One region of the Citrobacter sp. FDAARGOS_156 genome, then DNA from elsewhere that is predicted to be linked to it. Evidence: predicted binding sites of a transcription regulator. Region 1 holds the regulator's gene; the other holds the start of a gene.

Region 1 (15,492 bases):
AAACTACCCGCAGGGCGAAAGCGAACTGGTCACCATGCCTAACCATCCGAGCAAGCCGGAAATGGGCAGCCGTGAAGTGCCGTTCAGCGGTGAAATCTGGATCGACAGGGCCGATTTCCGCGAAGAAGCGAACAAGCAGTACAAGCGTCTGGTGATGGGTAAAGAAGTCCGTCTGCGTAATGCTTACGTGATCAAAGCTGAGCGTGTCGAGAAAGATGCAGAAGGGAAGATCACCACCATTTTCTGCACCTACGATGCTGACACCCTGAGCAAAGATCCGGCCGATGGTCGTAAAGTTAAAGGCGTTATTCACTGGGTGAGCGCGTCCCATGCGCTACCGATTGAAATCCGTCTGTACGACCGTCTGTTTAGCGTGCCAAACCCGGGGGCAGCGGAAGACTTCCTGTCCGTTATTAACCCGGAATCGCTGGTTATTAAGCAGGGTTACGGTGAGCCTTCGCTACAGGCCGCTGTTGCTGGTAAAGCGTTCCAGTTCGAGCGTGAAGGGTATTTCTGCCTCGACAGCCGCTACGCAACAGCTGACAAATTGGTGTTTAACCGCACCGTGGGTCTGCGCGATACATGGGCTAAAGTAGGCGAATAAACCGTCGTTACGCATCATCTTTTCAAACGCCGCACTCTGCGGCGTTTTTTTTCGCCTGAAAATGGTTAGCAGACTCTATTTGCGCAGCGAAATAATTGTTATTCAGGAATGGTTTTTGCCGTTTATATTTTTCTAACAAAAACCTTGTTTTATCAGCCACTCTGGACTGAAACCGATTTCATCTTCATGGAAAACAAGCCTTTTTTCAATTTTTCAACGCTTTTTTAACTCCCAATGAAAATGTAACAGAAAGCAATGAAATATGTGCGGTTGCTCATGTTCTTACATACTGGTTACAAAAAGAGATTGATAATTCGCATCGCGAAAAATAGTCTATTCATTGTAGTCAATGAGGTTTTCTCAGCGCTACTTTTTTAATTTTTGCTTTTTCGCTGTCCGCTTTTATCGGCAGCATTTTTATGTCAAAGAGGATTAACATATGCGTACGTTTAGTGGCAAACGTAGTACGCTGGCGCTGGCTATCGCCGGTATCACAGCAATGTCGGGTTTTGTTGTCGCTCCACAGGTTCACGCCGAAGGTTTTATTGATGACTCTACCTTAACTGGCGGCATCTATTACTGGCAGCGTGAACGTGACCGTAAAGATGTGACCGACCACGACAAATACAAAACCAACCTTTCTCACTCCACCTGGAACGCTAACCTCGACTTCCAGTCCGGTTATGCGGCCGATATGTTTGGTATTGATATCGCAGCATTCACTGCTATTGAAATGAACGAAAGTAGCGAAAGCGGCCATCCAAACGAAATCGCATTCTCTTCAAAAAATAAAGGCTATGACGAAGATTACTCCGGCGATAAGAGCGGGATTAGCCTGTATAAAGCGGCAGCCAAATTCAAATTTGGCCCAACCTGGGCGCGCGCTGGTTATATTCAGCCAACCGGGCAAACTCTGCTGGCACCACACTGGAGCTTTATGCCTGGTACCTATCAGGGTGCTGAAGCCGGTGCCAACTTCGATTATGGCGATGCGGGTGCGCTGAGCTTCTCCTATATGTGGGCCAACGAATATAAAGCACCGTGGCATACCGAAGTCGATAAATTCTATCAGGCCGATAAAAAGACCAAAGTTGATTACCTCCATTCAATCGGCGCAAAGTATGACTTCAAAAATAACCTGCTGTTGGAAGCAGCATTCGGTCAGTCTGAAGGCTACGTCGATCAGTATTTCGCCAAAGCCAGCTACAAATTTGATTTAGGCGGTAACCCGTTTACCACCAGCTACCAGTTCTACGGTGCCCGCGATAAGGTTGATGACCGCACAGTTAACGACATTTATGATGGCACGGCCTGGCTGCAGGCACTGACCTTCGGCTACAAAGTGGCAGAAGTCGTTGATCTGCGACTGGAAGGGACCTGGGTTAAAGCTGACGGGCAGCAGGGCTACTTCCTGCAGCGTATGACCCCGACCTATGCGTCTTCAAACGGTCGTCTGGACGTTTGGTGGGATAACCGCTCTGACTTCAACGCCAACGGTGAAAAGGCCGTGTTCTTCGGCGCGATGTATGACCTGAAAAACTGGAACCTGCCTGGCTGGGCTGTGGGTGCATCATACGTTTACGCGTGGGATGCTAAACCGGCTACCTGGCAGCTCAACCCGGATGCGTACTACGACAAAAATCGTACTATTGAAGAGTCGTCTTACAGCCTGGATGCGGTCTATACCCTGCAGGATGGCCGTGCGAAGGGCACTATGTTTAAACTGCACTTCACCCAGTACGACAACCATTCAGATATTCCGAGCTGGGGCGGTGGTTACGGTAACATCTTCCAGGATGAGCGTGACGTGAAATTCATCGTTATTGCTCCGTTCACCATCTTCTAATGCCGACAGAGGCAGGCCGCAAGCCTGCCGTTTTGTTGAGGAATGTGTTATGAAAAAGCTGATACTCATCGCCGTCATGGCATCAGGGCTGGTTGCCTGCGCGCAATCACCCGCGCCGAAAGAAGATAGCCGTCTTAAGGAAGCCTATAGCGCGTGTATCAATACCGCGCAGGGTTCGCCGGAGAAAATCGAAGCCTGCCAAAGCGTGTTGAATGTGCTGAAGAAAGAAAAACAGCACCAGCAGTTTGCGAATGAAGAAAGCGTGCGCGTACTGGATTACCAGCAGTGTATCCAGGCAACGCGTACGGGTAACGATCAATCCGTTAAGGCCGATTGTGATAAGGTCTGGCAGGAAATTCGCAGTAATAATACGGCGAAATAAAACGTGGTATGAACAAGAACGGGCGGAGAGATTTCTTCGCCCGTTTGCATTTTAGCGTCGTTTCTCAATTGCCCACTTGAGTAATGCCGCACAACGGTAAAATCCGTGGGCAAATTTTCCGTATGGGATGGTCAGAAATAGCGCCATCACGACACCAAGATGAATAGCAAGCAAAATAGCCATCCCTGAGGTATCTCTGCCTGCCAACAACGCTAAGCCCGTCAGACTCGTCAGTAGCAGCAACAGGATAAAACCGCGATCCATCGGTTTTTGCCGTGCGTCGCCCTGTAGCGGTGAGCGCTTAAGGTTCAGCCATAACAAACCCGCTGGGCCGACAACCAGGCCAATGCCGCCTAATGTGCCCAGCATGACCGGAACGCTGAGGAACGGATAGGGCGCTTCTATGTCGGCAAAGTAGTGATAGCCCGTTGCCACCACGGTGGCGGCAAAGCAGAGCAGAAAACCGTAGAAGGTGAAGTGATGGAAACGGCGGCGCATCAGGGTGAAGGCATCATCTGCTTCGTTACACCCTTTGCCGTGCCCGCCATCGAGATATTTCAGCGTCAGCGCATTGTGAGAGGCTTCAGCAATGTCAGAGGAACGCGGCATCCCCGGAGAAATCTCCCGCCAGAAGCGGATAACGCCCGCCATCAGCAGACCCATCGCCAGAATAAAGACTGAACCAAACATCCATGCCAGCAGGTTATGCGGGAAAATTTGGTAGAAATCTCCGGCCAGCGGGGGATGGAGTAACGTGCCTGTTAAACCTATAGCGAGGAGTAAAAACAGGATCAGACCGAAAACCAGCGACAGCGTCACGGTGACGCCTGCACGACGATAAAGCGCGCCAAAGGCGGCGGGTTGCGCGTAGTGCTGATAGGTTTCCAGCCTTACTTCTGCCATTGCTTTCGGTACATTGATAGCAAATTCATGGGGCGGTGCGTATTGACACGCGTGCAGGCAGGCGCCGCAGTTATGGCACAAGTTGGCCAGATAGTTGATATCCGCTTTACCGAATTCCAGACGCTGAGTCATCGCCGGGAACACGGCGCAAAAACCCTCGCAATAGCGGCAGGCATTGCAGACTTGCATAACTCGTTCAACTTCCGCTTCCGGCTCGGTTAGCATTTTCGCTTCGATAATTAATTTCTCAAGCGGTTTCATGATGTGCCTCCTCACGTGCTGCCAGAGCGGCTTCTTTTCCGGCAATACGGCCAAAGGTGGTCCCAATCGACATGCCTACACCTGCGGTGTAGCCTTTTCCCAGCACGTTGCCCGCCATCATCTCCCCGGCGACGAACAGATTGCGACTTGGACGCCCGGCAAAATGCACTGCGGCGTGTTCATTCACCTTTAACCCCAGGTAGGTGAAGGTGATCCCCGGACGTAAGGCATAGCCATAGTAAGGTGGCGTATCCAGTGGTCGCGCCCAATGTGTTTTTGCCGGTGTCAGATTTTGTGTTGCACAGTTATCCAGAGTGGTGTGGTCAAAGTGGCCTGGCAGGCAGGCGCTGTTGTACTGCATGACAGTATGGGTAAAGCGCTCAGTATCCAGTCCCAACTGGCGTGCCAGCTCTGCTAACGTAGTGGCCTGTGCGCCTGGAAAAACCGGGGGCATGAAGTGACCGATGGCTTTACTGTCGATAATGGAGTAACCAATTTGCCCGGGCTGGTGGGCGACCAGACGTCCCCAGATGGCATAACGTTTGGGCCAGAAATCCTCGCCTTCATCATAAAATCGTTCTGCATCGCGGTTCACTACGATGCCAAGCGAAACACAGTCCACGCGGGTGCAAATCCCGCCGTCATATAAGGGGGCCCGGGCATCAATCGCCACGCAGTGTGACTGGGAGGGGTCGCCGATGATGTCCGCGCCGGCATCGATCATAAATTTGAGCAGTACGCCCTGATTAAAGCGCGTGCCACGAATGAGGAAGTTATCCGCAGGCCATTCACCGCGGGCGTTCTCACCCCAGGCTTCTCGCAGCCATTCGCGGTTAGATTCAAACCCGCCAGCGGCAAGCACGCAGGTCTTTGCCGGAATGCGCTCTGCACCAGCCAGCGCCGCTACGAACTCGCCGTTGTGCAATTCAAGCGCCTGTACCGGGGTGTTATAGCGGATTTGCACGCCTAACTTTTCTGCGCTGCGATAATAGGCATTCACCAGGGCTTTCCCGCCGCCCATAAAAAAGGCATTGGTTCGCGCCACGTGTAGAGCGCCTGAGAGTGGAGGTTGAAAATTGACGCCGTGCTGGCGCATCCAGTCGCGACACTGTGATGAGGTACGGATCACCAGACGTGCCAGGGCTTCGTTGGTATTTCCTTCCGTTACGCGCAGCAGATCTTGCCAATACTCCTCTTCTGGATAGCTCTCCACCAGTACATCCTGTGGCGCATCATGCATACAGCGTAAATTACGCGTGTGTTGGGAGTTTCCTCCGCGCCATTCACGCGGGGCTGCCTCAAGCAACAGTACCGAAGCGCCTTGCTCCCGGGCGGTTAAGGCGGCACATAGTGCAGCATTGCCGCCGCCAATCACCAGAACATCAACCATCGCATACTCCATTACCACTTAACCAATTGTTAAGTTTGTAATTAAAATGTATACGAGTAAGTTGTGTGGACGCTATGACGCGATGCTAAACAGCCCTTTAATTATTGTAAAGGATCGCACCTGGCCAGTGTCCAGATTCCACCAGTTGATGCATCACTTTGGCTAGTACCACACGGGCAGCGAGACCTGCTGGGGTGAGTTCATCGTCAGAAAGGCTGACCAAAAAGTTGGGGCGGCTAAGTATGGGATTATGGATGCCAATCACTCTTAATGTCTCTTTATCGAGATGGGAAATTGCCGCACCGGGCTGAAGTGTTGCACCGATTCCGCTGCGAACGGCGTGCATCAGTAGCGTCAGGCCGTCAATTTCTGTCGCGATCTCAATGTTCAGCGCATGCTCCTGGCTGATAGCATCCAGTCTGCCGCGCAGACCATGTCCTGGGCTTGGCATTATCAATGGAATACGTGCCAATTGGGCTGGAGCAATATTGTCATCGGTAATATCAGCCAGTAGGGCATGAGTACCAATTAAAAATAGCCGTTCTTCGAGAATCGGTCTGGCGCTCCAGCGCAGGATCTTTTCTTTTTGAAATACCACCGCCAGATCAATCTGGCGGGTATTAATCATTCGTTCCAGGTTACCAGAGAGGCTTTCCACCACATGCAGGCGGACATCACTATAGCTTTCCCGCATGGCGTTGATGAAAGGCATCCCAAGAACGGAAGCAGTACTGGGGGCCATGCCGACGCTGACGTGCCCGGAAAGTCTGGCCTCCCGTGCGGCGAGGATCGCATCGTCTGCGTGACGGAGCGCCAGCTGTGCCTGGGCGTAAAATGCCAGTCCAGCGCTGGTGGGCGTCACGCCACGCGAGGTACGTTGCAGCAGACGTATGGCGAGTTCGTTTTCCAGGCGGGTCATTTGCTGGCTGAGCGCCGAAACACCGATACTGAGGTCGAGCGCCGCGCTACCCATGCTGCCGGTTTCTACAATGCGCACAAAATAACGTAGCTGGCGAAGTTCCATTTCGACTCTCCGGAAGGGACAATTGCTTTTTACATTAAAGCAACACAAGAGTGGAGGGAAGGGGAAACACGCTGATAACGCGCATAAAAAAAGCCAACCGGATGGTTGGCTTTTCAGAGAGCATTACATTACTTGCCGTCGTGCGCGTGCTCATCTTCGCGGCAATCGCCTTCAGCGCAGTGACCGTACAGATAGAGGCTATGGTTAGTTAAACGAATGCCATGTTTAGCCGCAATCTCACGTTGACGCGCTTCGATGGAGTCATCGCTGAACTCGACCACTTTGCCGCAGTCAAGGCAAATCAGGTGATCGTGATGATGCTGTTGAGTCAGTTCGAAGACGGATTTACCACCTTCAAAATTATGGCGGGTCACGATACCGGCATCATCAAACTGGTTCAGCACGCGATACACGGTCGCCAGACCAATTTCTTCACCCATGTCGATCAGGCGTTTGTATAAGTCTTCCGCACTGACGTGATGGTTATCCGGTTCCTGAAGAACTTCCAGAATCTTTAAACGAGGAAGCGTTACTTTCAGGCCAGCCTTCTTTAATGCGGTATTGTTGTCAGTCATGCGGAATCTGTCCTGTAGCTAAACGGTTCACTTCATTAACAGAAGTGACAGAAATTGCACTTGAGATAATGCGTATCATTATAGAACTGCCATGCCTAAATGAAAACTGCAAGTCTCTGGCAAATATTGTTAATCAAAACGTGGTATCACCAACAAACACACTGTGCAATACCCGATTGGCATCCAGCCATTGTACAGGGTCAGGCGAAAAAGTTACAAATTTGTAGCAATTATTTTGATTGGTTCTATCTATTGATGCGGCGCAGATGAATATCTACGCCGCACGAAATCAGGCATTGATGATTTCGTCGAGGTGCAGCTCTTCAGAGATCTGCTTAACCCATTTTTCTACGCGTTCAGCGGTCAGTTCCGGCTGGCGATCTTCATCGATAGCCAGACCGACAAAGTGGTCGTCATCTGCCAGACCTTTAGACGCTTCAAAATGGTAACCCGCCGTTGGCCAGTGGCCGACGATGGTGGCGCCGCGCGGCTCAATGATGTCACGGATGGTGCCTAACGCATCACAGAAATATTCTGCGTAATCTTCCTGGTCGCCACAGCCGAACAATGCCACCAGTTTACCGTTAAAATCAATGTCTTCGAGAGTAGGGAAGAAGTCGTCCCAGTCGCACTGCGCTTCACCGTAGTACCAGGTTGGGATGCCGAGCAGCAGAATGTCATACCCTTCCAGGTCTTCTTTGCTGCTTTTTGCAATGTCATGTACATCGGCAACGTCTTTACCAAGCTGTTTTTGAATCATTTTTGCGATATTTTCGGTATTACCGGTGTCGCTGCCGAAAAAGATGCCAGTGATTGCCATGAGTAAAATAACCTCTTGAAACTTATTGAAATGGTGGTGGCGCATTGCCCACGGATAAGGGCAATCATAGCAGAACAGTCAGGCATGCGGAAACAGCAAACACGCAGGACTGCACTCTGTGCTACACGATTTATGATTTAGAGCAGAAATTCAGACTAAGCCTGACCGCGCAATGCGGTGAGTTGGTTCATCAGCATCTCTTCGATGAGTTCACTGCGACTCATGTTGCGTGCCTCGGCCAGCTCGTTCAGAGCGTCAACGGCATCGGCGTTCAGTTTCAGTTCGACACGCTTAAGCCCGCGAACTTTGTCGCGTTTAAGCTGATTACGTTTGTTAATACGTAACTGTTCATCACGCGAGAGCGGATTAGTTTTGGGTCGTCCCGGGCGACGCTCCTGCGCGAACAGATCTAATGTCGTACGGTCCGTTTGTTCTTTGGCCATGATCTTGGTGACTTCGGGGAAACAATCAGCCAGGCGTCCGCCCGGATGGATAGCGCGCCATAATACATCAGCAGGGGAGGCGCGCCAACGCCCACGCGCGTAATCACGCGCGGACGCTGAGTTTTTAATCAGTTAACCTGCTCGCTCAGATAACGACGGATGGCGCGCAGCACCGCATCGGGTTTTTCCGCATGTACCCAATGGCCTGCGCCGGCAATAACGTGTGCGCGGGCCTGCGGGAATTGCGCCAGTAGCTGTTCGCGATATGCTTCGGTCACATAAGGTGAATTACCGCCGGGGATAAACAGCGCCGGGTGTTCCCACGCCGGAATGGTCTCCCAACCGACGATATGAGGATATTGATCCCACAATACGGGAACGTTAAAGCGCCACTCGCCGTCAACAAAGGATTTCAGCAGAAACTGGATAACACCTTCCTCTTGCAGGTGCTGACGCATAACGCTCGCCGCCTGCTGGCGTGAGGACGCTTGTGCATCGGTTACGGCATTGATTGCCGCAAAAATCTCATCGTGGCGGCGAACATGGTAGTCAACGGGAGCAATGTCGATGGCGACCAGCCGTTCGACACGTTCAGGAGCCAGCGCAGTCAGCGCCATAACGGCTTTACCGCCCATCGAGTGGCCAATAAAGATCGCTTTTTCAATCTGCCTAGCGTCCAGCGTATCCAGCAGATCTTGCGCCATGGCCGGATAATTCATCTCAGGTGAACGAGGGGAGAGACCATGATTTCGCATATCAACCTGGATGATGTCGTGATCGGCCACGAGATCGCGTGCCAGGATCCCGAGGTTATCCAGACTGCCAAACAGGCCGTGAACCAGGACGATGGGAGAATTATTGTGCGGGTTTTGCGCAGATTGCGCTCGGATATTCAATTTCATGGCAAAGTTCTTTTTTTCACACTGACGGGTTAGGGTATCATGTTGACCATTCTGCCACATGGCTGCAACAACTACGGTTACTCCGAGTTTTGCTGGTCACCAGGCTTGACGCTATCCGCTGTTAGGATTTGCCTTTACACTACAGCGTGTAAAGTCCTGACAACTTGTATTCAGCCAAACATTGCACTGGATTAAGATGAAAACGATTGAAGTTGATGATGAACTCTATAGCTATATTGCCAGCCACACCAAGCATATTGGCGAGAGCGCATCCGACATTTTACGGCGTATGTTGAAGTTTTCCGCCGCATCACAGCCTGTCACTCCGGTAGTAAAAGAAGTCCGCGCGGTACAACCTGTCGTGGAAGCCAAGCCGGTCAACCCTACGAAAGACAAAGTGCGCGCCATGCGTGAACTGCTGCTTTCCGATGAATATGCGGAACAGAAAAAAGCAGTGAATCGCTTTATGCTGGTGCTGTCTACACTTTACTCACTGGATAACAACGCGTTCGCCGAAGCAACGGAATCGTTGCACGGACGTACGCGCGTTTATTTTGCAGCGGATGAACAGACGTTGCTGAAAAATGGTAATCAAACCAAACCGAAACACGTGCCAGGCACGCCATATTGGGTGATCACCAATACCAATACCGGCCGTAAATGCAGCATGGTTGAACACATCATGCAGTCAATGCAATTCCCCGCGGAGTTGATTGAAAAGGTTTGCGGAACAATTTAATCCTTGCATTAGAAGGACCAGGCAATGGCAATCCACAACCGTGCAGGTCAACCTGCGCAACAGAGTGATTTGATTAACGTCGCCCAACTGACGGCACAGTACTATGTACTGAAACCAACAGCAGGGAACGCTGAGCACGCCGTTAAGTTCGGTACGTCCGGACATCGCGGTAGTGCGGGTCGTCATAGTTTTAATGAGCCGCATATTCTGGCTATCGCTCAGGCGATTGCCGAAGAACGTGCGAAAAACGGGATTACAGGCCCGTGCTATGTGGGCAAGGATACCCACGCGTTGTCTGAACCGGCTTTCATCTCTGTGCTGGAAGTGCTGGCAGCGAACGGTGTTGATGTCATTGTGCAGGAAAACAACGGCTTTACGCCCACCCCTGCCGTGTCGAATGCTATCCTGGTCCACAATAAAAAAGGCGGTCCGCTGGCTGACGGCATTGTGATCACGCCGTCCCATAACCCACCAGAAGACGGCGGAATTAAATACAACCCGCCAAACGGTGGCCCGGCAGATACCAACGTCACCAAAGTCGTAGAAGACAGGGCTAATGCACTGTTGGCTGATGGTCTGAAAGGCGTGAAGCGTATTCCGCTGGATGCCGCGCTGGCGTCCGGTCATGTTAAAGAACAAGACCTGGTTCAACCCTTCGTGGAAGGGCTGGCAGATATCGTCGATATGGCGGCAATCCAGAAAGCGGGTCTGACGCTGGGCGTTGATCCACTGGGTGGTTCCGGTATCGAATACTGGAAACGTATCGCTCAGCACTACAACCTGAATCTGACCCTCGTTAACGATCAGGTCGACCAGACTTTCCGCTTTATGCATCTCGATAAAGACGGCGCCATTCGTATGGACTGTTCCTCCGAGTGCGCGATGGCCGGTCTGCTGGCGCTGCGTGACAAATTCGATTTGGCATTTGCCAATGACCCGGACTATGACCGCCACGGTATCGTAACACCGGCTGGACTGATGAATCCGAACCACTATCTGGCGGTAGCGATCAACTACCTGTTCCAGCATCGTCCGCAGTGGGGCAAAGATGTTGCCGTCGGTAAGACGCTGGTGTCATCGGCGATGATTGACCGTGTAGTGAATGAGTTAGGGCGTAAACTGGTTGAAGTGCCGGTTGGCTTTAAATGGTTTGTTGACGGTCTGTTTGACGGCAGTTTTGGCTTTGGTGGGGAAGAGAGCGCGGGGGCATCTTTCCTGCGTTTCGACGGTACACCGTGGTCAACCGACAAAGATGGCATCATCATGTGCCTGCTGGCAGCGGAAATTACGGCAGTGACAGGCAAGAACCCGCAGGAGCATTACAACGAACTGGCGGCGCGCTTTGGCGCACCGAGCTATAACCGAATTCAGGCTGGGGCCACCTCCGCGCAGAAAGCGGCGTTGTCTAAGCTCTCTCCGGAAATGGTGAGCGCCAGCACGCTGGCGGGCGACCCGATCACTGCGCGTCTGACGGCAGCGCCAGGCAACGGCGCATCGATTGGCGGCCTGAAGGTGATGACCGATAACGGCTGGTTTGCTGCGCGTCCTTCTGGTACCGAAGATGCTTACAAGATCTACTGCGAAAGCTTCCTCGGTGAGGAACACCGCAAGCAGATCGAGAAAGAAGCGGTCGAGATTGTCAGCGAAGTGTTGAAAAACGCATAAATCACCTGCCGGATAAGACGCTAGCGTCGTCATCCGGTATGAATGATGAAAAAGCCGGATAGCGTATCAGCTGATCCGGCTTTTTTATTCAGTGCATATTCACGGCATAAACCGATAGCCAATTCCGGTTTCGGTGAGAAAATGACGCGGGCGGGCCGGGTCCAGTTCCAGCTTCTGGCGCAGGTGTCCCATATAAATACGCAGATAGTGACTGTGTTCGACGGCGTTTGGTCCCCAAACCTGATTCAATAACTGACGTTGCGTCAGCACCTTCCCGGCGTTATTCAGCAATACCGCTAACAGGCGAAACTCAATCGGCGTCAAATGAATTTCTTCGTCACCCCGGTGTACGAGGCGGGCGGCGATATCCACTTTAACATTAGAAAAATGCACGACCGGTTCGGGAGACGTCCCGCTGGCGTGGCGACGCAATGCCACACGCAATCGCGCCTGCAGCTCGCCAATACCAAAAGGTTTGCTGAGATAGTCATCGGCTCCGGCATCCAGCGCGGCGATTTTATCGCTTTCCTCACTGCGGGCTGAAAGCACAATCACCGGGATCGCGCTCCATTGACGCAGGTCGCGAATAAAATCAATGCCGTCGCCATCCGGCAGGCCGAGATCGAGAATGATGAGATCGGGTTTTCGCGTGGCGGCTTCCAGCAGACCACGTTGCAGCGTTTCCGCTTCAAATACACGTAGCCCATCGGCCTCCAGCGCGGTGCGTAGAAAGCGGCGAATGGCCTGTTCATCTTCAACAATCAGTACGTTCGTCACATATCCTCATGAAAATCTTCAAGTTCAGGGGGAATTTCCTGGGGCAGTGTAACACGAAAACATGCTCCTCCCTGCGCGCGATTGTGGACAGAAATAGTCCCGCCATGCACGTCTACAATGGCCTGACAAATTGCCAGCCCCAGCCCAACGCCTGGCACCGATGACTCTTTATTTCCCCGAGAAAATTTGTCAAAAACGCGCTGTTCCATACCCGATGGAACACCCGGCCCATTATCCCAGACGTCCAGTTGCAGGTGTTCGCCATCAACGCTGGCATCAATACCGATCTGCGCCTGTGGGCCCGCGTATTTGACGGCATTTTCCAGCAGATTAATCAGCACCCGTTCAAAGAGCGGGCCATCGACGTGAATCAATGTCAACGGTTCTGGTAACGACAGATTTATCGGGGCAGAGAGACCTGGCTCCAGCATCTGCAGGGCGCTGCCGACCACCTCTTCCAGCGTTAACCACTCCTTCTTAAGATTAAAGCCGCCAGACTGAATTCGCGCCATATCCAGCAGGTTATTCACCAGTCGGGTCGTGTTCAGGACGTGCTGGCGAATTTCGCTGGCCTGACGTGCGTGCGGCGATCCTTCGCTTGCCAGATCCAGCGTTAAGATTTCTGCCTGGCCGAACAACACCGTCAATGGCGTGCGCAAATCGTGGGACAGAGCAGCGAGCAGGGCGTTGCGAATACTTTCGCGCTCGCTGGCAAATCGGGCCTGCTCTTCGCTGGCGGTTAGCGTCAGGCGTTCCAGCGCACTGGCGACCAGTAAAGTGAAGGTTTCCAGCAGGCGTTGCTGTTCGGGGATCATCAACTGGCGTAAATTTCCCGGTTCCACGACCAGCAGCCCATGCGTTTTGTCGGCGCTTTTTAACGGTAAAATTTGATACGGCACGCCGGGTAAGGTGTCAGTGCCTGCGCCGGCGGGTTGCCCTTTATCAAAGCTCCATTGGGCAATAGCGTCATCCCAAGGCGTCATGCCCTGTTGATGGGTGAGAGGGGCCAGCTTACCGTTCTCGCCGGGCAGTAAAACCTGGCTACGGGCCTGGAACGTTGAGGCAATAAACTGTTCGCTGGTGGCGGCGATATCCTGTTGGCTGCGCCCTACAGCCAGTGCTTTCGACATCTCATACAAATGACGCGTACGCTGTTCACGATAACGTGCAACCCGGGCCTGATAACGCACCCCGGCGGTCAGATTACCAATAACCAGACCTACCGTTAGCATCACGGCAAAGGTAAGCAGGTACTGGACGTCGGAAACGGCAAGCGTGCCGCGTGGCGCAATAAAGAAGAGATCAAAGCTGGCGACGTTGATAAACGTCGCCACCACCGATGGCCAGCGCCCGTAGAACAGGGCGATCACCACCACGCCCAGTAGATAGAGCATCACCAGGTTGGCTGCGTCAAATGCAACCAACCACTGCATGGCAATCAATGTCGTAACAGCACACAATGCAGCAGCGACCACACAACCCTGGATTTGTACCCGCCATTTATCCTTAAAGGTGCGGTTATCTGCGGTTTGCAGCACAGGGCGTGCAGGGGGCTCATCGAGGGCTACAATCATCAGATCGAGATCCGGTGCGCGATGGGCCAGCTTGTCAGCAAAGGAGTCGCTGCGCCACCAGCGACGTGTAGTTGGACGCCCGAGGACAATTTTCCCCAGATTATGCTCACGGGCATAGCGGATCACCGCTTTATCTTCGGCAGGGTCGGAGAGAGTGGCCGTTTCAGCCCCCAGTTCCTGTGCCAGTCGCAGCGCGCTTAAGATTGCCCGCCGCCGTTTTTCGGGTAGCCGGTGTAGCGCAGGTGTTTCAACATATACCGCATGCCAGACGCTACCCAGACGCGCCGCCAGGCGTGCAGCCGCTCGCACCAGTTTCTCGCTGCCGGTGTTGTGTCCAATACACAGTAAAATGGCATCGCGGGTATGCCAGACTTTTTCTTCTCCCGGACGCCCCCGCCAGGCACGCATCTGATCGTCCACCCGATCGGCGGTGCGTCGCAGCGCCAGTTCACGTAGTGCAATCAGATTCCCTTTGCGAAAGAAATGCTCGATGGCTCTTTCCGCCTGACCGGCGATATAGACCTTGCCTTCGTTCAGGCGCTGACGCAAATCGTCGGGGGGGAGGTCGACCAGTACCACGTCGTCAGCGGCATCGAAAAACGGGTCAGGAACGGTTTCGCGTACCTGAATACCGGTGACGCCGCTGACCACATCATTCAGGCTTTCCAGGTGCTGAACGTTAACGGTGGTAAAAACATCAATCCCGGCTTCCAGCAGTTCTTCAATATCCTGCCAGCGGCGGGGGTGGCGTGAGCCTGGCGCATTGCTGTGTGCCAGTTCGTCCATCAAAATCAGCGCCGGGCGGCGGGCGAGGGCGGCATCAAGATCGAACTCGCTGATATGCCGCCCACGGTGTGCCTGACGTTTCAACGGCAGCACGGTGAGACCGTCAAGCAGTGCGGCGGTCTCCTTGCGCCCGTGGGTTTCCACCACGCCAATCAGCACATCCAACCCCTGCGACCGCAGTCGCTGGGCCTCCGCCAGCATGGCCCAGGTTTTCCCCACGCCCGCACAGGCGCCGAAGAAAATTTTCAGTTTTCCCCGGTGCGGCGCGGTGGTCTGCTCCAGCAGGCGATCGGGGTTAGGACGTAGGGGTTCGCTATGCATGTCCTTTTTCTCAGTGCTTATCCAGCGCTAAATTAAGTTCTACCAGGTTAACTACCGGCTGGCCGATAAAACTGACCAGTGGCTTTTGCGTGTATTGTGCAACCAGGCGCGTGACCTCTTCAACGCTGAGGTTGCGAGCCTGCGCCACGCGGGGGATTTGCCAGGCCACCGCAGCTGGCGTCAGGTTGTTATCCAGCCCGCTGGCGGAAGCTGTTACCAGCTCTACCGGAACGGCAGGATTTGCCTGCGGGTTGGCGGCACGCAGCGCGGCAATCCGGCTTTGCAGCTGTTTATCCAGTTCCGGGTTGCTGGCTGCCAGATTACTGCCGCCTGAAGCCATTGGATTATAGGGCATTTCCGCTGTGGCTGAGGGGCGTCCCTGAAAATAACCGGCAGCGGTAAACTGTTGCCCAATGAGCTTGGAGCCGCGAACAATCTGACCTTCGCGGAGAAGCGACCCGTTAGCCTGGTGGGGGAACC
Region 2 (15,492 bases), 2.2 Mb from region 1:
GATGACGGTCAATATCGTTGCCTTCTGATATTTTTGATAAAGCATGAAGACTGAATAAACCCACGCCCGACCAGAGCAGGCAAAAAAGTCCCAGTATCGCCAGCATGACAATACGAATAGTGAAGTTTTTCAGCAAATACATAATAATTTCCTTGCCATTGATGAGGAATTCGCCATCAGGCGATACTTCCCCTTGTTATCGGCAGGCAATGAAGAAGATATAATACGTTCTTTATTTTTTTACTTTTTTAAGTCTATCTATTATCCCTGCTGGTCATATCAATATGAATGTTAATGAAATTAGGTAGCATTATTATTCAGATAATTAACCTAAAGCTGTAAGTAATGCGTTGTTTTTCATAACAAATATTTATCAAACCAGGCAAGAGTGCGTTCCCAGGCTAAATCAGCAGCTGCTTTATCATAACGGGGTGTCGAATCGTTATGAAAACCATGATTAACACCGGGATAGATATATGCTTGATAGATTTTCTTATTCACTTTGAGTGCAGCTTCATAAGCGGGCCAGCCTTCATTAATTCGTGTGTCTAGTTCTGCATAGTGTAATAATAAAGGCGCATTAATTTTAGGGACATCAGAAGCAGGAACCTGACGACCATAAAAGGGCACCGCACATGCCAGTTCAGGGAAAGCAACAGCCGCTGCATTCGCCACACCACCACCGTAGCAAAATCCGGTGATCCCCACCTTTCCTGTCGCCATCGAATAACGCTGCATAAACTCAATAGCGGCAAAAAAATCATTCATCAGCTTAACGGGATCAACCTGCTGCTGTAATTCCCGGCCTTTATCATCATTGCCGGGATAACCGCCCAGTGAACTTAATCCATCGGGTGCCAGTGCAATATAACCCGCCTTCGCCACCCGCCGTGCTACATCCTCAATATACGGATTCAGCCCACGATTCTCATGTACCACTACCACCGCCGGAACCTTCCCCGTCACCTTCGCGGGTTTCACCAGATAACCTCGCACATCACCATGCCCATCAGGCGATGGATAGGTAATGTATTCTGCCAGAATATCGGGATCGGTAAATTCTACCTGCGTTGCCAGGGCATAGTTCGGTTTCAGCAAATTGAATAGCGCCAGTGCCGTCATGCCACCTACCGCATATTTCGCCGCCAGATTCAGAAACTCGCGTTTCGTAATTTTGCCATGGGCGTAATAGTCATAGTAATCGAGTAACTCCTGCGGAAAGTCTTTAGCAGTCAGACGCGGCATGGTCGCACTCCTGAGTGATGTTTTTTTAAGCAAAGCACAGCGGTCTTTTTTTGCCCAGTTTTTCATCCCAATGTGACCTGGTGAACGGGATATTCACCACGAACCCGCTAGAATAGAAACGTTGTTTTGAAATTCACCTGCACTAAGGAGATCTCATGGCCTGGTTTGCCAATCCTGAACGTTATGAGCAAATGCTCTATCGCTACTGTGGGCGCAGCGGCTTGCGCCTGCCCGCGCTGTCGCTGGGTTTATGGCACAGTTTTGGACACGTTCACGCTCTGGATTCACAACGAGCACTGCTGCGAAAAGCATTTGATTTAGGGATCACTCATTTTGATTTAGCCAATAACTACGGGCCACCTCCGGGCAGTGCTGAAGAGAATTTTGGTCGATTGCTGCGCGAGGATTTTGCACAATATCGTGATGAATTGATCATCTCGACCAAAGCGGGTTACGACATGTGGCCGGGGCCTTACGGTTCTGGCGGCTCACGCAAGTATCTGCTGGCCAGCCTCGACCAGAGCCTCAAGCGCATGGGTCTCGACTACGTCGATATCTTCTATTCGCACCGCGTTGATGAAAATACGCCAATGGAAGAGACCGCTTCCGCGCTGGCCCATGCTGTGCAAAGTGGCAAAGCACTGTATGTCGGTATCTCATCTTATTCGCCAGAGCGCACGCAGAAGATGGCCGAACTGCTGCGGGAATGGAAAATTCCGCTGCTTATCCACCAGCCATCCTACAACCTGCTTAACCGCTGGGTAGACAGCAGCGGATTGTTGGATACGCTGGAATCCAACGGAATGGGCTGTATTGCCTTCACCCCGTTGGCGCAGGGGCTCCTGACAGGGAAATACCTCAACGGTATTCCTGATGGTTCCCGCATGCAGCGTGAAGGGAAAAAAGTCCGTGGGCTGACGGAAAATATGCTGACGGAAGCAAATCTTAACAGTCTGCGTTTGCTCAATGAGATGGCCCAACAACGTGGGCAGTCGATGGCGCAAATGGCGTTAAGCTGGCTACTAAAAGATAACCGGGTCACATCGGTATTAATTGGTGCCAGCCGACCTGAGCAGTTGGAAGAGAACGTTCAGGCACTGGCAAACCTGACATTCAGCGCCGAAGAACTGGCACAGATTGATAAACATGTCGCGGACGGCAAGCTCAATCTGTGGCAGGCCTCATCAGACAAATAACGATCTGAACATTACGCCGGGTGTAGTCCTACCCGGCCTTAATGGCCTGCTGATGAGAGTGGGCAAGTAAATCTCGCCTCACACCTCGTCCTCTTTAATCAACGGACGCTGGTATTCCGGCCATACCAGTGCGACAAGTGCAGGATAGGCTTCCAGGCTGAACTCCCTGAAGCACTGCCGCAAGTTAAGCACATCCAGATCGGCGTGCGGGACTTTCTCCCCGCTGAGGCAGCGCTTTTTAATATTGTCATAATACTTATAAACCGCAGAGTTAAGATCGCTACAGCGCCGCTGCGCGTCAAAGAGCCCGGGCGTTTCATTCAGCTCCACCATTGTCATCCTCTTGACTGTGGAGTGGATAAAATCAATATATTCGTGATTGACTCGCCAATACCATACCGGAGTAATCGAATTCATCAGGGCAGAAAAATGATCTTCTCCCTCTTCTTTACTTAGCATTTCCGGCTGGCGCTGTGCGTTAACATCTTCTGCATAACGGTTTCTATTTGCACTACGCATTAGCAAAAGTACCCCGCAGGTAAGCAATAGCAGGGTAATAACAGAATAAAATATACTGTTCATAGCGGGCTCCATTTTTTTTGATTTTAAAATTACCCCATGCTATTGTCAACGCGGCCTACCTTATTAAAAACATCATATTATTGGCAGCAAAGGATATTTCAACATGCTTCCCGAGCATCTTGTTCCCTCTCGTTTTCATTTATCCGCAACCCCGAACAATACAAATACCACAGAAAATAGTGAAAATTTGACTCAGGGAAAGATAAAACTAAGTGATTACGAATCAGAAATTTTGATTAGCTCCGCAGCTACCGGCCAGTCCCGGAATATGTTATTTGAAGAGTGCGATCGTCATTTAAAAGAGCGCCTTTTCCGCGCCGCAAAAATTGAGTCATTTACTCGTCTGCTCAATTCATTACAGGCGGAAGGCGACATTAATGCCCAGGAATTAAGTAAAATTTTGGCCAAAAAAACAACCATGATAAATGAACAAGGCAACAAAATTTGGCTTAATTTAATTACTCGCGAAACCAACGATCCTATTTTTTATTCTCTGGAAGAGAAATAAAATGAAAGATGTTGAAGATAATAATGTTTATTTGGCTTTAGATAACCACAAAAGCGATGAGTTTGTCTTAAAACAAAATCTGTCTGTGTTGATAGCCAATAAAAACACGACGCTGGAAAGCCTTGCTCAAGAGATGGTTTCTATACCCGCCGCACTGGTGCGGATGAAATGGCAAAATCGTCATGAAATCTACGCACTGCAAGCCAAAGAAGAGATTTACGGTGCCACTATCGAGGCCATCATCGCTCAGCAACCAGAATTGCGGGACAAAATAATGGCCCGTCTGGAAAGCACATACCAGCATCTGCTTGCACGTGAAACTGCCACACTGCGCCTGACCCGTAAGCTATCCGATGGGAACTACGAGCCCACAAAAATCACTACGGTGGCGTTGGACGAGAACAGATAAGGCAAAAGACTTGCAGAGGAGTGATATCAGGAGAAGCTTGCCGGGTAAGGTCAAACCTGTACCCGGCAACAAGGATTATTTGGCTTTCACGGTCTCTTCACCGACCAAACCAATCTTCAGGTAACCCGCCTGGTGCAACGTATCCATAACCTTCATCATAGTTTCGTAGTCGACGGTTTTATCTGCCCGGAAGAAGATGGTGGTGTCTTTCTTGCCTTCAGTTAGCGCGTTTAACTCGTTAATCATCGTCTCATCGGTGACCTGATCGTTACCAATAAACATGGTGTTATCGGCTTTTACTGACAGGTAAACCGGTTTTTCCGGACGCGGTTGCGGCGTACTGGTGGATGCAGGGAGATTGACCTTCACATCCACGGTTGCCAGTGGCGCTGCCACCATAAAGATGATCAACAATACCAGCATGACGTCGATAAACGGCGTCACGTTGATGTCATGCATTTCACCGTTATCGTCCAGGTTTTCATTAAAGCTCATTGCCATGGAACATTATCCTACACGTAATTTCTGCGCAGCACGTACCGGGTGTGCAGACGCGCTTGCACTCAGGTCCAGGTCACGACTTTGCAGCAACAGTACCTGCGCCGCGACATCGCCCAGCATCGCTTTATAGCTGCCGATCTGACGAGCAAAAATGTTGTAGATAACAACAGCAGGGATTGCCGCGACCAGACCGATCGCGGTTGCTAACAGTGCTTCTGCAATACCTGGAGCAACAACAGCCAGGTTGGTGGTTTGGGTTTGTGCGATACCGATGAAGCTATTCATGATGCCCCATACTGTACCAAACAACCCGACAAATGGAGAGATAGCCCCGATGGTTGCCAGGTATCCATTACCCCGCCCCATCTGACGGCCAACGGCGGCAACGCGACGTTCCAGACGGAAACCGGTACGCTCTTTGATCCCTTCGTTGTCATCACTGCCTGCTGACAGTTCCAGCTCGTTCTGTGCTTCGTTAATCAACAGAGCGCCCAGGCTTTTGCCATCGAATCCAGCGGCAATCTCACTTGCCTGATCTAAAGAGCGGGCATCTGCCAGCATTTGCTGTTCACGCTTAAGACGGCGCTTCTGCGTAAAGAACTCAAGGCTCTTACTAAAGAAGATAGCCCAGGTGACCACTGACGCCAAAATCAGCCCAATCATCACGCACTTAACCACGATATCGGCGTGCTGATACATACCCCAGACGGAAAGGTCCGTCTGCATCAAATTATTACCCACTCTGTATCTCCAGGACGCAAATCACAAAATCTGAGCGTAATCATATCAAAACGACGTCGAATTGATAGTCGTTCTCATTACTATTTACATAGTGCCGCACCTTTGGTTTCTTTTCCTTGCGCTCACGCAGTAAAAAAGTCACCAGAAATCGATTTGAGAATATTTTGTACTTTATGGCTGTTCTGCAGGACGCGGCAGATGAGATTCATGCTAGTTTAGACATCCAGACGTATAAAAATAGGTAATACAACATGGCAGATAAGCAGCTTGAGACCAAACTCGTTCACGCCGGGCGTAGTAAAAAATACACGCTGGGTTCGGTAAATAGCGTGATCCAGCGCGCGTCTTCACTGGTATTCGACACCGTTGAGGCGAAAAAACAGGCGACGCATAACCGCGCAAACGGTGCCCTTTTCTATGGCCGTCGCGGCACGCTGACGCATTTCTCACTGCAGGAAGCGATGTGTGAACTGGAAGGCGGGGCCGGTTGCGCCCTGTTCCCCTGCGGTGCAGCAGCCGTTGCCAACACCATCCTTGCCTTTGTTGAACAAGGCGATCATGTGCTGATGACCAACACCGCCTATGAACCCAGCCAGGATTTTTGCACTAAGGTGCTGGGCAAGCTTGGCGTGACAACCGGCTGGTTCGATCCGCTGATTGGCGCGGATATTGTGAAGCATATACAGCCGAACACTAAAGTCGTTTTTCTTGAATCTCCAGGTTCTGTCACCATGGAAGTTCATGATGTTCCAGCCATTGTTGCCGCCGTCAGAAGCGTAGTGCCTGACGCGATCATCATGATTGATAACACCTGGGCTGCGGGCGTGTTGTTCAACGCGCTGGATTTCGGTATCGATATCTCAATTCAGGCAGGGACGAAATATCTGATTGGTCATTCTGACGGCATGGTTGGGACAGCGGTATCCAATGCCCGTTGCTGGGATCAACTGCGTGAAAACGCCTATCTGATGGGACAAATGCTGGACGCCGATACCGCCTATATGACCAGCCGTGGATTGCGGACGTTAAGCGTTCGCCTGCGCCAACACCATGAAAGCAGTTTAAAAGTCGCCGAGTGGCTGGCTGACCATCCGCAGGTTGCCCGCGTGAATCACCCGGCACTTCCCGGCAGCAAGGGACACGAGTTCTGGAAACGCGACTTTACCGGTAGCAGCGGTCTGTTCTCATTTGTTCTGAATAAGAAGCTAAATAATGAAGAACTGTCTGCGTACCTGGATCACTTCAGCCTGTTCAGCATGGCCTATTCCTGGGGCGGTTTTGAATCACTGATTCTGGCTAACCAACCGGAACATATCGCGGCAATCCGTCCGCAAGGCAAAGTGGACTTCAGCGGAACGCTCATCCGTTTGCATATCGGTTTAGAGAATGTTGACGATCTGATTGCCGATTTAGCCGCAGGATTTGCCCGAATCGAGTAACATTGCCGCAGATGGACATATATGCAGACACTTCTGGTGGAAAAGTCTGCAATTGTTGCGTCCGGGATCAAGGCATCCCGGACAATTCAGGAGTACAATCCACTTATAAACGCTGTTCCACAGGAAAGTCCATGGTAGTCATTCAAGATATTATCTCTGCGCTTTGGCAACACGATTTTGCCGCGCTGGCGGACCCACACGTCGTGAGCGTGGTGTACTTCGTGATGTTCGCCACACTGTTTTTAGAAAATGGCCTGCTGCCCGCCTCCTTTTTGCCCGGTGACAGCCTGCTATTACTGGCAGGAGCGCTGATTGCTCAGGACGTGATGAGTTTTTTACCTACCATAGCGATTCTGACTGCCGCTGCCAGTCTCGGTTGCTGGCTGAGCTACATTCAGGGGCGCTGGCTGGGCAACACGCGGACGGTAAAAGGCTGGCTGGCACAATTACCTGAAAAATATCATCAGCGTGCTACCTGTATGTTTGACCAACACGGGTTGATGGCACTACTCGCCGGACGTTTCCTGGCGTTTGTACGTACCTTACTGCCAACCATGGCGGGGATTTCAGGGCTGCCTAACCGTCGCTTCCAGTTTTTTAACTGGCTGAGCGGGCTGCTGTGGGTCACTGTGGTCACCAGTTTCGGCTATGCGCTCAGCATGATCCCGTTTGTTAAACGCCACGAAGATCAGGTGATGACCTTTTTAATGATCCTGCCTGTTGCCCTGTTAACCGCAGGTCTGCTGGGAACGCTGTTCGTGGTGATTAAAAAAAAATACTGTAGCGCCTGAGTATTAGCCGTATGCCGGAGTCACTCCGGCATTTCGTTGATGGCGCGCAGCGTTAAGGCCGACAAGAAATCACCCCCCCTGCATCATCCGAATTCTGGCTGCATCTTCTCCTGGCGTGACGCCAAAGTAACGTTTGAACTCCCGACTAAACTGCGATGCACTCTCATAACCTACGCGCATGGCCGCCGCGCTGGCTTTCATCCCGTCATGAATCATCATCATCCGCGCTTTATGCAATCGATAGCTCTTCAGATACTGCAACGGTGAAGTACTGGTCACCGATTTAAAATTATGATGGAACGCCGACACGCTCATATTGGCCTCTGCCGCCAATTGCTCAACATTGAGATTTTCGGTGTACTTGGTTTCAATTCGCTTCAGCACACGGCTTATCAAACTGAAATGCGTCTGGCGACTGACCAGCGCCAATAACGCGCCACCACGCGGCCCGGTCAGTACGTGGTAGAGGATCTCACGAATAATCTGTTTTCCCAGAATACGTGCATCCAATGGCCGCTCCATCACATCCAGCAGGCGTTCCGCAGCACAGAGAATTTCATCGGATAGCGTCGCCGAATTGATCCCGCTTGCCGCCATTGCAGGCTGGAACAGCTCATCCTCACCAATATCCATCAGCAATTCCTGCAATTGCAGGATATCGACGTTCAGGCGGATACCAGCCAACGGAACGTCCGGTGTCGCATACGTTTCACATTCAAAGGGTAAAGGTACTGTGAGCAGTAAGTATTCGTTGGCATCATAGCGAAAGACACGCTCGTTGATATAACCAATTTTATATCCTGAAAAGAGAAATATAATGCCAGGCTGATACATCACTGGTGTGCGCACCCCAGGTTCAGAGCCGTACAGTAAGCGAATATCAGGCAGCAGATCATTTAATTTATTTTCATTATTTTTCAGCTGCTTAATTTTATCTGTCAGCAGGAGACAGATCTCATCACGGTTCATAGGGCACCATTTCATCATTGATTTTCAACCCTGATATAGTGCGGAATTTTATCCATTTTCTCCAGTAGTCTGTAGAAATGGGCAAGACATTGGCAGAAATGAGCATTGAGAGGAACGCTTCTGACGACCACAATGTTCACCATCAGGCAGGCACTCGCCTACCCTCTTTTTTACCCACACAAGGTAACGAGCAATGAACAACTTTAATCTCCATACCCCAACCCGCATTCTGTTTGGTAAAGGCGCGATTGCAGAACTGCGCGACCAAATCCCACAGGATGCTCGCGTACTGATTACCTACGGCGGTGGTAGCGTGAAAAAAACCGGCGTTCTGGCACAGGTTCAGGATGCACTGAAAGGCCTGGACGTGCTGGAATTTGGCGGTATTGAGCCGAACCCGTCTTATGAAACGCTGATGAACGCGGTAAAAATCGTGCGTGATGAGAAGGTGACATTCCTGCTGGCGGTAGGCGGCGGTTCTGTTCTGGATGGCACAAAATTCATCGCCGCAGCAGCACATTACGCTGACGGTGTTGACCCATGGCGCATTCTGGAAACACGCGGTAACGACGTACAAAGCGCCGTTCCAATGGGCTCCGTATTAACTCTGCCGGCAACTGGCTCCGAATCTAACTCTGGCGCGGTAATTTCGCGCAAAACGACTGGCGACAAACTGGCCTTCATGACCCCGTTTGTCCAGCCGGTATTCGCTGTACTCGATCCGGTTTACACCTATACTCTGCCGCCACGTCAGGTTGCCAACGGCGTGGTAGATGCTTTTGTTCATACCGTAGAACAATACGTGACTTATCCGGTAGACGGGAAAATTCAGGATCGCTTCGCCGAAGGCATTCTGCTGACGCTGATAGAAGACGGTCCGAAAGCATTGCAGGAGCCGGAAAACTACAATGTGCGTGCGAACGTCATGTGGGCAGCCACTCAGGCGCTGAACGGACTGATCGGCGCAGGCGTACCGCAGGACTGGGCAACCCATATGCTGGGTCACGAACTGACGGCAATGCACGGACTTGACCACGCTCAGACACTGGCCATTGTTCTGCCAGCGCTTTGGAATGAAAAACGCGATACCAAGCGTGCCAAACTGCTGCAATACGCAGAACGCATCTGGAATATCACCGAAGGCTCCGAAGACCAGCGCATTGATGCCGCGATTGCCGCCACCCGTCAATTCTTCGAACAAATGGGTGTACCGACTCGCCTGTCTGACTACGATCTGGATGGCAGCTCCATCCCGGCACTGCTGGAAAAACTGCAAGCGCATGGCGGCACGAAACTGGGTGAACATCAGGACATTACGCTGGACGTCAGCCGCCGGATTTACGAAGCTGCCCGCTAAGGTTTTTTAACCTCCGACTTTCGTTTTTGGCTATTTATACCAGGCTTAAGTCACACCTATGTCACCGGAGTATGTTCCGGTGACAGTCATTAAGGGGAGGAATTATGACCACTCCAACCATTATCAAACTACAGGATGGTAACGTCATGCCGCAACTGGGCCTGGGGGTCTGGAAGGCAAGCAACGAAGAAGTCATCACCGCCATTCATAAAGCGCTGGAAGTAGGGTATCGCTCAATTGATACCGCTGCGGCGTACAAAAACGAAGAAGGTGTCGGCAAAGCAATACGCGATGCTGGCGTACCGCGCGAAGAGTTATTCATTACCACCAAGCTGTGGAATGATGATCAGAAACGCCCACGGGAAGCGTTGCTCGAAAGCATGGAGAAACTCCAGCTCGATTACCTCGATCTCTACCTGATGCACTGGCCTGTTCCGGCGATCGATCACTACGTTGAAGCGTGGGAAAACATGATCGACCTGCAAAAAGAGGGGCTGATTAAGAGCATCGGCGTGTGCAACTTTCAGATCAATCATCTCCAGCGCCTGATGGATGAAACAGGTGTCCCGCCGGTGATTAACCAGATAGAACTGCATCCACTGATGCAACAGCGCCAGCTGCACGCCTGGAACGCCACACATAAAATCCAGACCGAATCCTGGAGCCCGCTGGCGCAGGGCGGCAAAGACGTATTTGATCAAAAGATCATTCGCGACCTCGCTGAAAAATATGGCAAATCACCGGCGCAGGTCGTCATTCGCTGGCATCTGGATAGCGGCCTGGTGGTGATCCCGAAATCCGTCACCCCTGCCCGTATCGCCGAGAACTTCAATGTCTGGGACTTCCGCCTGGACAAAGATGAACTCGGTGAAATAGCAAAACTCGATCAAGGTAAACGCCTTGGCCCTGACCCGGATCAGTTCGGCGGTTAATCTCTCCTCTCCAGCCCGGCATTCCCGTCGGGCTTTTCTCCTGTCGAAATATTAAGAAACAATAAACGCGCAACTATTGATGTATTTATGGCACATCCACGTGCAGCATTACGCAATATAACTTACTAATTATTCAGTAATAATATTGATTTAATGAACACATCACAAATATCTATAGGTGCGTGACCATGGCGGAAAAAACACAGCAAGGCGTCAAATGGCTCCCATTGATTCTTATACTATTTATTTCTGCCGGGCTCTGGCAGCTTACACCACCCAGTGGGTTAAGTGCGCCAGCCTGGCATTCAGCCATTATTTTCGTTGCTACCATTGCTTCTATCGTGGCAAAAGTTCTGCCTATTGGCGCAGTCGGCATTATCGGTATTACCGTTTTTGCCCTCGCTTATGCTGCCGGGGATAAAACCGCCAGCGGCGCTATTACCACCGCACTGAGCGAACTGAACAGTTCTCTGATCTGGCTGATTGTCGTCGCCTTTATGATTGCCCGCGGGTTTATCAAAACGGGCCTCGGACGACGTATTGCGCTGCAGATGATCCGCCTGCTCGGCAAGCGCACGCTGGGACTCGCCTACGGACTGGCGTTTGCGGACCTGATACTTTCCCCCGCAATGCCAAGCAACACGGCCCGCTGCGGCGGCGTCATCTATCCCATTGCCGACTCCCTGGCGCGCAGTTTCCACTCGAACCCGGAAGATGAATCCCGCAGTAAAATCGGCACCTTTCTTATCACCTGTATTGGCAACGTCAACGACGTCACCGCCGCGCTCTTTATGACCGGATATACCGGCAACCTGTTGGCAGTGAAGCTGGCGGCCAATGCGGGGGTCACTCTGACCTGGGGCAGCTGGTTTATGGCGGCGCTGCTGCCTTGCCTGGTTTCCTTACTGCTGGTTCCATTACTGGTCTACTGGATTGTGCGCCCGGAAATTAAACACACGCCGGATGCCCCTAATCTGGCGCGTAAAGAACTGGCGGAAATGGGTCGTATGTCACGCGGGGAATGGCTGATGCTGGCGACCGTCGGCGTCCTGCTGGTACTGTGGATTTTTGGTGATACGCTGGGCGTCGACGCCACCACTGCCTCATTTGTTGGTTTATCCATCTTGCTGCTCAGCGGCGTTCTGAGCTGGGAAGATGTCAAAAGCGAGAAAGGTGCATGGGATACACTGATCTGGTTTGCCGCACTATTGATGATGGCAAACCAGCTGAAAAAACTGGGTTTTACCTCCTGGTTTGGCAACCTGATTGGCGATAGCCTGAGCAGTACTATGCATGGGACCAGTTGGGTGGTTGTCCTGCTGCTGCTCAACGCCGCGTACTTTTATACCCACTACTTTTTTGCCAGCGGTAATGCGCAGATTGCGGCGCTGTATGCCGTTTTCCTCGGCGTCGGCCTGCATTTGAACATTCCCGCTGCCCCTACGGCGTTGATGCTGGCCTTCACCAGCAGCCTGTACTGTTCCCTCACTCAGTACACTCACGCTCGCGGGCCGATTCTGTTTGGTGCCGGGTACGTACCGACGGGAGTCTGGTGGCGAACAGGATTCATCATCAGCCTGTTCAATCAAGCCGTCTTTATCACTGTAGGGCTGATGTGGTGGAAGATGCTGGGTCTGTACTAAACTCACTGCGTCCTGACGAAACGTCTTATCTACGGAGAAAAGGAATGACCTGTATTTTCTGTCAAATTGTTGAAGGTAAAGCGCCCTGCCATAAAGTCTGGGAAGACGAGCATCACCTGGCCTTTCTGTCGATTTTCCCAAACACCGACGGTTTTACCGTGGTGATCCCGAAAAAGCACTACCCAAGCTATGCATTTGATATGCCGCCACAGGCGCTGGCAGACCTGATGCTGGCGACCCAAAAGGTGGCGAAAAAACTGGATAAGGCTTTCCCGGATGTCAGTCGTACGGGGATGTTTTTCGAAGGGTTTGGCGTGGATCATGTGCACAGTAAGCTCAGCCCTATGCATGGCACAGGTGATTTGACGCACTGGAAACCGATTGAGTCCCGGCAGACTAAATTTTTCGAGCAGTATGAAGGGTATCTGTCGTCACATGACCACGAACGGGCTGACGATGAAAAACTGGCCGCATTAGCGGCCAGAATTCGCGAAGCATAAATACTGAGCATGTCTGCCGGATGGCGGTGCGAGCACCTTATCCGGCCTACGGTCTGTCTGGCCCGGTAAGCATTTCACTACCGGGCAAGACAGATTAGCGCCCCGCGACTTTCCCGCGTTTTTTATTCGCCGCAGGTGTCTGACGCTGGTGCGCGACTGGCGTATGCTTGGTCAGTGCCGGACGGGTATGGCGGTTCTGACGACGTGCTTCACGCATCTCTTCCAGCGTCGGGGCCGGAACCAGACATTCGCGACGACCGCCAATCAGATGCTTTTTCCCCATATCTTCCAGCGCCTGACGGATTAACGGCCAGTTAGCAGGATCATGGTAACGCAGCAGTGCTTTATGCAGACGGCGCTGTTTATCACCTCTTGGCACTACCACATCTTCACTCTTATAACCAATTTTGCCCAACGGGTTTTTCCCGGTGTAATACATGGTTGTAGAGTTTGCCAGCGGTGATGGGTAGAAGTTCTGCACTTGATCCAGACGGAAACGACGCTGTTTCAGCCACAGAGCCAGATTCACCATATCCTCATCACGCGTACCCGGGTGCGCAGAGATAAAATAGGGGATCAGGTACTGCTCTTTACCGGCCTGTTTAGAGTAAGTATCGAATAACTCTTTAAAGCGGTCGTAGCTGCCCATACCCGGCTTCATCATCTTCGACAATGGGCCTTCTTCTGTATGCTCCGGCGCAATCTTCAGGTAGCCACCCACATGGTGAGTTGCCAACTCTTTAATATAGCGCGGGTCCTCCACGGCGATGTCATAACGCACCCCGGATGCGATAAGGATCTTTTTAATGCCTTTCAGATCACGCGCGCGGCGGTAGAGATTAATCGTCGGTTCGTGGTTAGTATCCATATGCGGGCAGATATCCGGGTAAACGCAGGACAGACGACGACAGGTCTGTTCTGCACGCGGAGACTTACAGCGCAGCATATACATGTTTGCAGTTGGACCGCCGAGATCGGAAATCACGCCGGTAAAGCCCGGAACGGTATCGCGAATGGCTTCGATCTCATTGATGATCGAATCTTCAGAACGGCTCTGGATAATGCGCCCTTCGTGCTCGGTGATCGAACAGAACGAGCAACCACCAAAACAGCCACGCATGATATTGATCGAGAAACGGATCATCTCATAGGCGGGAATACGGCTGTTACCGTACGCCGGATGCGGTACGCGCTTGTACGGCAGTGCAAAGACGCTGTCCATTTCTTCAGTCGACAACGGGATCGCTGGCGGGTTAACCCAAATATAGCGATCGCCATGCTTTTGCATCAGTGCACGCGCGCATCCTGGGTTCGTTTCGTGATGCAGAATACGCGACGCATGGGCGTACAGAACTTTGTCGCTCTTAACTTTCTCGAAAGACGGTAACAGTACGTAGGTTTTTTCCCACGGCTTCGGACGCGGCGGCTGTACGGTTACCGCTTTCGCTTCTTGTTTTTTCGGTGCGACCGGTTTGTTATCAGCACACGGCAAGTCTTCGCCATACGGATGGGGGATAGGGTCAATTTTCCCGGGCATATCCAGACGTGTGGAATCCACCCCGCTCCAGCCCGGCAGCGCTTCTTTAACCATAATCGCGGTATTACGCACGTCGCGGATCTGATCAATGGTTTCGCCCATCGCCAGACGGTGTGCGACTTCCACCAATGGACGTTCGCCGTTACCAAACATCAGCATGTCAGCTTTTGAATCCACCAGCACGGAACGGCGTACGGTATCTGACCAGTAATCGTAATGCGCAGTACGGCGCAGGCTGGCTTCAATACCGCCGAGAATAACCGGCACATCTTTCCAGGCTTCTTTACAGCGCTGGGTATAAACCAACGTCGCACGGTCCGGGCGTTTACCCGCCACGTTGTCCGGCGTATAGGCATCGTCATGGCGCAGTCGGCGATCGGCGGTATAACGGTTGATCATCGAGTCCATGTTGCCTGCGGTTACGCCGAAGAACAGGTTAGGTTTGCCCAGACGCATAAAGTCATCTTTGCTGTTCCACTCCGGTTGGGCGATGATCCCCACGCGAAAGCCCTGCGCTTCCAGCATACGGCCGCAAATAGCCATGCCGAAGCTCGGGTGATCGACGTACGCATCGCCGGTAACCAGAATGATGTCGCAGCTATCCCAGCCAAGTTGATCCATTTCGTCGCGTGACATCGGCAAAAATGGTGCCGGCCCAAAGCAGGCGGCCCAGTACTGCGGCCAGGAGAAAAGGTCTCTGTCCGGTTGGATCAGGGATATTGCACTCATAATGCTTCCAAAAAAATGGTAAAAAAATAATCAAAGGCCGGGGATTATACGCTGGATCAACAGGGGAAATGAAGGAGTATTGTAAGGATGTTAAATTTCATCTCTGCTGGTGCTACGCTGACCGTTCCTGTGCTTTCGCACGGTCCAGGCCGGGTTAGGCGAAGCCGCCACCCGGCACAGGAATATCTATTACGGTGCCGGATTCACCAGCATCTGGCCAATAGAACCACGGTCTGCCATTTCCAGCGTCTGGCTGTTGAAGTAGAACGGGAAATGCGCCCAGGAAGGCTGCCCATAATAGACCAGCAACTCCACTTGCCCATCAACCCAGACGGTATCTTTCCAGCCACGGTCTTCCGGGAACGGCATCGCGCCATTCACATTACGGATCAGGAAAGAGACGCCTTCAATAT

The links. Region 1 encodes Fur, which represses iron uptake genes when iron is present. Its sites were predicted from a motif close to ATAATAATGAGAACNACTATCAA; they were not measured.
Region 2: a site for Fur is predicted at 5,244-5,266, ahead of exbB (tol-pal system-associated acyl-CoA thioesterase). Genes of this name have one in related genera too.

Annotation. Positions count from the first base shown of each region.
Region 1 covers NZ_CP014030.2:1,727,480-1,742,971, forward strand. The annotation lists gene glnS (glutamine--tRNA ligase) at 1-604, shown strand, start outside; gene chiP (chitoporin ChiP) at 1,044-2,450, shown strand; gene chiQ (ChiQ/YbfN family lipoprotein) at 2,500-2,832, shown strand; gene tcuB (tricarballylate utilization 4Fe-4S protein TcuB) at 2,884-3,996, opposite strand; gene tcuA (FAD-dependent tricarballylate dehydrogenase TcuA) at 3,983-5,386, opposite strand; gene tcuR (tricarballylate utilization LysR family transcriptional regulator TcuR) at 5,484-6,410, opposite strand; gene fur (ferric iron uptake transcriptional regulator) at 6,539-6,985, opposite strand; gene AL515_RS08410 (ryhB-regulated fur leader peptide) at 6,978-7,064, opposite strand; gene fldA (flavodoxin FldA) at 7,275-7,805, opposite strand; gene ybfE (LexA regulated protein) at 7,961-8,248, opposite strand; gene ybfF (esterase) at 8,377-9,150, opposite strand; gene seqA (replication initiation negative regulator SeqA) at 9,347-9,889, shown strand; gene pgm (phosphoglucomutase (alpha-D-glucose-1,6-bisphosphate-dependent)) at 9,914-11,554, shown strand; gene kdpE (two-component system response regulator KdpE) at 11,654-12,331, opposite strand; gene kdpD (two-component system sensor histidine kinase KdpD) at 12,328-15,012, opposite strand; gene kdpC (potassium-transporting ATPase subunit KdpC) at 15,023-15,492, opposite strand, start outside.
Region 2 covers NZ_CP014030.2:4,208,994-4,224,485, forward strand. The annotation lists gene AL515_RS20655 (methyl-accepting chemotaxis protein) at 1-142, opposite strand, end outside; gene yghX (YghX family hydrolase) at 358-1,245, opposite strand; gene AL515_RS20665 (aldo/keto reductase) at 1,401-2,441, shown strand; gene AL515_RS20670 (ESA_00282 family adhesion-associated protein) at 2,520-3,023, opposite strand; gene AL515_RS20675 (hypothetical protein) at 3,127-3,531, shown strand; gene AL515_RS20680 (hypothetical protein) at 3,533-3,940, shown strand; gene exbD (TonB system transport protein ExbD) at 4,016-4,441, opposite strand; gene exbB (tol-pal system-associated acyl-CoA thioesterase) at 4,448-5,182, opposite strand; gene metC (cystathionine beta-lyase) at 5,434-6,621, shown strand; gene yghB (DedA family general envelope maintenance protein YghB) at 6,753-7,412, shown strand; gene AL515_RS20710 (AraC family transcriptional regulator) at 7,482-8,381, opposite strand; gene yqhD (alcohol dehydrogenase) at 8,575-9,738, shown strand; gene dkgA (2,5-didehydrogluconate reductase DkgA) at 9,843-10,670, shown strand; gene AL515_RS20725 (DASS family sodium-coupled anion symporter) at 10,859-12,313, shown strand; gene AL515_RS20730 (HIT family protein) at 12,358-12,813, shown strand; gene AL515_RS20735 (YgiQ family radical SAM protein) at 12,908-15,079, opposite strand; gene ftsP (cell division protein FtsP) at 15,269-15,492, opposite strand, start outside.